DNA from 2 places in the Roseixanthobacter psychrophilus genome. Region 1 is predicted to be linked to the other one. Evidence: riboswitches for the same ligand, from Rfam matches in the RefSeq annotation. Region 1 holds a riboswitch; the other holds the start of a gene.
What was found. A riboswitch is a leader RNA that binds a small molecule or an ion and turns the genes downstream of it on or off. The one in region 1 is predicted to bind thiamine pyrophosphate.

Region 1 (2,394 bases):
CAGACGGCGACGGGCGCCTTTATGCCAGGATGAGGATTATAATCCTCGATCAACACATCCTCATAGCGGAATGCGAAGATATCGCGGATCTCCGGGTTCAGCACCAGACGCGGCAAAGGCCGAAGGGGGCGGGAAAGTTGCTCGTGGACCTGGTCCATATGATTGGAATAGAGGTGCGCATCGCCGAGCGTATGGACGAAATCGCCAGCCTTCAGGCCCGTCACTTGCGCCACCATGGCGGTGAGCAGGGCATAGGACGCAATATTGAAAGGAACGCCTAGAAACACGTCCGCGGAGCGCTGATAGAGCTGGCACGAAAGCTTGCCATCCGCCACGTAGAACTGGAACAGGCAGTGGCACGGCGGCAGCGCCATCTTCGGAACATCGGCCGGGTTCCAGGCGGTTACGATCAGGCGGCGGGAATCCGGAGTGCGTTTTATATCGGACACCACTTGGGCGATCTGGTCGATCACCCCGCCTTCGGGGGTCGGCCAGGAGCGCCACTGATGACCATAGACGGGGCCGAGATCGCCGTTCGCGTCCGCCCATTCGTCCCAGATGGAAACGCCGTTTTCCTTGAGATATCTGATGTTTGTATCGCCCGCCAGGAACCACAGAAGCTCGTGGACGATGGATTTGAGGTGCAGTTTCTTGGTGGTGACCAAGGGAAACCCTTGGGCCAGATCGAAGCGCATCTGATGGCCGAACACGGAGAGCGTGCCGGTGCCGGTGCGGTCTTCCTTGCGGGCGCCTTCAGCGAGAATGCGCAGAAGAAGGTCGTGATACTGGCGCATCTCTCCGCTTCTCCGTGGGTGTTCCGCATTGTTCCGTCAGATTTAGGCACTCATTCGTCAAATGTCATGCCGACTGCGCCAAGTCGGTGCGACCCACGCACACAAATACGTGTTGCGTCGCAGCATCTGCCGCGTGCGTCGCAGCGTTGACATGGATCAATCGGCTGCCCACTGTGGACGTATTCCAAGGGGAGCCCCGCGAGGGGGCTGAGAGATCGCCTTCCGGCTCGGTCGTCACGACCACCGGCGCCGCGATGACCCTTCGAACCTGATCCGGGTCATGCCGGCGAAGGGATCGGAATAGGCCTCCGCCACGATTCGCCTGCGAATCCCAATCGGAGCCACCCGTCTCCTAAGCTCGAATTCCCGGATCTCATTTGAAGCGCGAGCTTGAAGGAGATCCGTATGCTCGACGAAGCCTCCACCTCATCCCTGAAGGTGACGACAGGCCCCCTGCTCCAGTCCAGCAAGGTGTTCATCCCCGCCGATCGTCCCGACGTGCAGGTGGCGATGCGGGAGATCAGCCTCTCCGATCCGGCCGAACGTCCGGTCCGCGTCTATGACACCTCCGGCCCCTATACCGACCCCGCCGCCCTGATCGATTTGACCAAAGGCCTCGCGGAGCTGCGCCGCAGTTGGGTGCTGGAACGCGGCGATGTCGAGGAAGTGGAAGGGCGCGCGCAGAAGCCGGAAGACGATGGCCTGAAGCCGGGCCAGACCAGCCACCTGCCCGCCTTCGACCGCACCGGCAGGAAGCCCCTGAAGGCCAAGCCCGGCAAGCGTCCGACCCAGATGGCCTATGCCCGCGCCGGCATCATCACCGCCGAAATGGAATATGTGGCCGCCCGCGAAAATCTCGCGCGGGCCAATGGCGGCGCCCACCCGCACCACAAGGCCATGGGCCTCGGCTCGGCCATTCCCACCGACATCACCGCGGAATTCGTGCGCGAGGAAGTGGCGCGCGGCCGCGCCATCATCCCCAACAACATCAACCATCTCGAAACCGAGCCGATGGCCATCGGCCGGAACTTCCTGGTGAAGATCAATGCCAATATCGGCAATTCCGCCGTCACCTCGGGGGTTGCCGAGGAGGTGGACAAGCTGGTGTGGGCGATCCGCTGGGGCGGCGACACGGTGATGGACCTGTCCACCGGCAAGAACATCCACACCATCCGCGAATGGATCATCCGCAATGCCCCGGTCCCCATCGGCACGGTGCCCATCTACCAGGCGCTGGAGAAGGTGAATGGCGTCGCCGAGGACCTCACATGGGAGATCTTCCGCGACACGGTGATCGAGCAGGCCGAGCAGGGCGTGGACTATATGACCGTCCACGCCGGCGTGCGCCTCGCCTATGTGCCGCTGACCGCCAACCGCGTCACCGGCATCGTCTCGCGTGGCGGCTCCATCATGGCCAAATGGTGCCTCGCGCACCACAAGGAGAGCTTCCTCTACGAGCATTTCGAAGAATTGTGCGAGATCCTCGCCCAATACGACGTCGCCTTCTCGCTCGGCGATGGTCTGCGCCCCGGCTCCATCGCCGACGCCAATGACGCCGCTCAGTTCGCCGAGTTGGAGACGCTGGGCGAACTCACCGAAA
Region 2 (2,394 bases), on a different contig from region 1:
CGCGCCGATCTGCGCCGCCGCATCGGCGGTGGGATGCAGCCAAGCGACCTGTTCCCCGGTGAGGGGCGAGCGAGCCGCGAGCGTGCCACCGGCGAGCACTTCGGGGGCGACGCCCAATCGGCCCATCAAAGCGGCGATTTCGTCGGCGGGGCGGGGAGCTGAGGGGGCGGCCATCGGGACGACACTCGGATCAGGGAGAATGGATCAAAGGGCGACGGATCAAGGGGCGACAGCACCTTGCGGGGCCGTCGGCCGGCGTGGTTCACCAGCGCGGGTTTGCTGGCTCGCCGTTTTCGATCTCGGCGAGGCGGCGCAATGTGCCGGGCGTGACATCGGCGGGCAAGGCGTCGCGCGGGAAGAAGCGCACCTCGCGGATCTCCAGATTGGGGGGCGGAAGCGCCTCGAAGGAAAAGCGCGGGACGAGATAGCAGGCCACATGATCGCGCCCGCCGACGCGAGGATTGAAGAACAGCCCGTGCAGCACGAGCGGACCCTCGGCGGTTACAGCCGCTTCCTCGATCAGTTCGCGCCGGGCGGCGTCCTCCGTGGTCTCTCCCACATCCACCCCACCGCCGGGGAAATGCCAGCCAGGGGTATAGGAATGGCGCACCAACAGCACGCGCCGGTCCGCATCAATGAGGATGGTCCGCACGCCGAGGGTAAGACCGTGGCGCACGCGCCGGATGAGCGGAAGCAGAGGCAGCATGCCGCCTTATAGCGCGTCGGCGCCCGCCTGACAGCAGGCAGCCCCTCTCCTTCCGGCCCCTATTTCAGGCGCGGAACGACCGGGTGTGAGGGCTGCGAGAGTCGGGGCGCTTCGCTGTGTCATCTGCGCCGCCCAAAGGCCTTCACGCTCAGGGGGCGCGTCCTTGTGACCCTGGGCAAGCGGTGCGATTGCGGGCGGGTCACGAAAAAGCTATGGGACGGAACACGTTGCGTCGTTTCGTGACGCTTCGATATGGATTTTCGAGTTTTTCTTGCCGCCGGGACGCCGAGCGGTGATACTGTCAGACGGCCTGGGGTGCCGCGCGTCACGTGCGGCTGAGATCATACCCATCGAACCTGTCTGGGTCATTCCAGCGTAGGGAGGAGCCGATGAGCACGCGCTTATCGTCCCAAGATCATGTTGTTTCGAAGCCTCGACAGTCCACCCATGACGGGGCAGGGACGCGCGTCGCCATCGTTGGCGCCGGCGTCATCGGGCTCGCCATCGGCTGGCGCCTCGCCCAGGCGGGATGCAAGGTGGAGATGTTCGACGCAGGGATTGCCGGTTCTGGCGCCAGCCATGCCGCTGCCGGCATGCTCGCGGCCTGCGCCGAGGCAGAGCCCGGCGAGGAGACGCTCCTGACGCTGAACCGTGCCAGTCAGGTCCTGTGGCCCGCCTTCGCGGCGGACCTTGAGGCGGCGAGCGGCATCAATGTGGGTTTGCGGGAGGAAGGCACGCTGGTGGTCGCCCTCACGGCCGACGATGCCGCCAAGCTGCGTCACCAGCACGTCTTCCAGAAGAGCCTCGGCCTGCCGGTGGAATGGCTGACCGCCGCTGAAGCCCGTCGCAAGGAACCACACCTCGCCACCAAGCTGGCCGGCGCGCTGTGGTGCCCGCAGGATCATCAGGCCGACAATCGCCAGGTGGCGGCCGCGCTGAAGGTGGCAGCCCTCGCGGCCGGTGCGGTGCTGCATGAGCATGCCAGGGTGGAGCGGGTGGAGACCCGCGACGGCAGGGCACGGGGCGTCGTCGTCGATGGCGAGCTGCATCCCGCCGATCAGGTGGTGCTCGCGGCGGGCGCCTGGTCGCGCGGCGTGACCATCGCCCCGGCCGCTCCCCTGCCGGTGCGCCCCATCAAGGGGCAGATGCTGGCGCTGCGCATGGACCCTGCCGCGCCGCTGCTGACCCATGTGCTGTGGGGGCCGGGCACCTATATGGTGCCGCGCAAGGACGGACGCCTGATCATCGGCGCGACGGTGGAGGAGAAGGGCTTCGACACCGATCTCACCGCCGGCGGCCAATTGGCCTTGCTCACACATGCGTGGCGCTGTGTGCCCACTATTGAGGAACTGACCATTCTTGAGCAATGGGTCGGCTTCCGACCCGGCAGTCGGGATGATGCCCCCATTCTCGGCGCAAGCGAGGTGGAGGGGCTGATCTATGCTACCGGGCACCATCGCAACGGGATTTTGCTGCTGCCGGTGACCACATCGGCCATCTGCGCGTTGATGCTCGAAGGGCGGATCGATCCTCTGATCGCGCCCTTCGGCGCCGAGCGCTTTGCTTCACGCGCGGCGGCGGAGTGAACGGAATGCAACCCGAAACGCAACTTGATCTGCAGGTGAACGGCGCGCGCGAAACGCTCGCCGTCGCCACCATCGCCGATCTGCTGGACCACAAGGGCGTCG

Region 2: it holds a riboswitch for thiamine pyrophosphate, as region 1 does, so the genes downstream of both, thiO (glycine oxidase ThiO) here and thiC (phosphomethylpyrimidine synthase ThiC) in region 1, are expected to answer to the same signal.

Annotation. Positions count from the first base shown of each region.
Region 1 covers NZ_JBAFWT010000022.1:16,316-18,709, forward strand. Annotated here, with positions in the region: gene V5F77_RS18105 (thymidylate synthase) at 1-794, opposite strand, end outside; TPP riboswitch at 972-1,106, shown strand; gene thiC (phosphomethylpyrimidine synthase ThiC) at 1,200-2,394, shown strand, end outside.
Region 2 covers NZ_JBAFWT010000007.1:139,285-141,678, forward strand. Annotated here, with positions in the region: gene amaB (L-piperidine-6-carboxylate dehydrogenase) at 1-174, opposite strand, end outside; gene V5F77_RS09700 (NUDIX domain-containing protein) at 263-706, opposite strand; TPP riboswitch at 1,008-1,107, shown strand; gene thiO (glycine oxidase ThiO) at 1,096-2,292, shown strand; gene thiS (sulfur carrier protein ThiS) at 2,298-2,394, shown strand, end outside.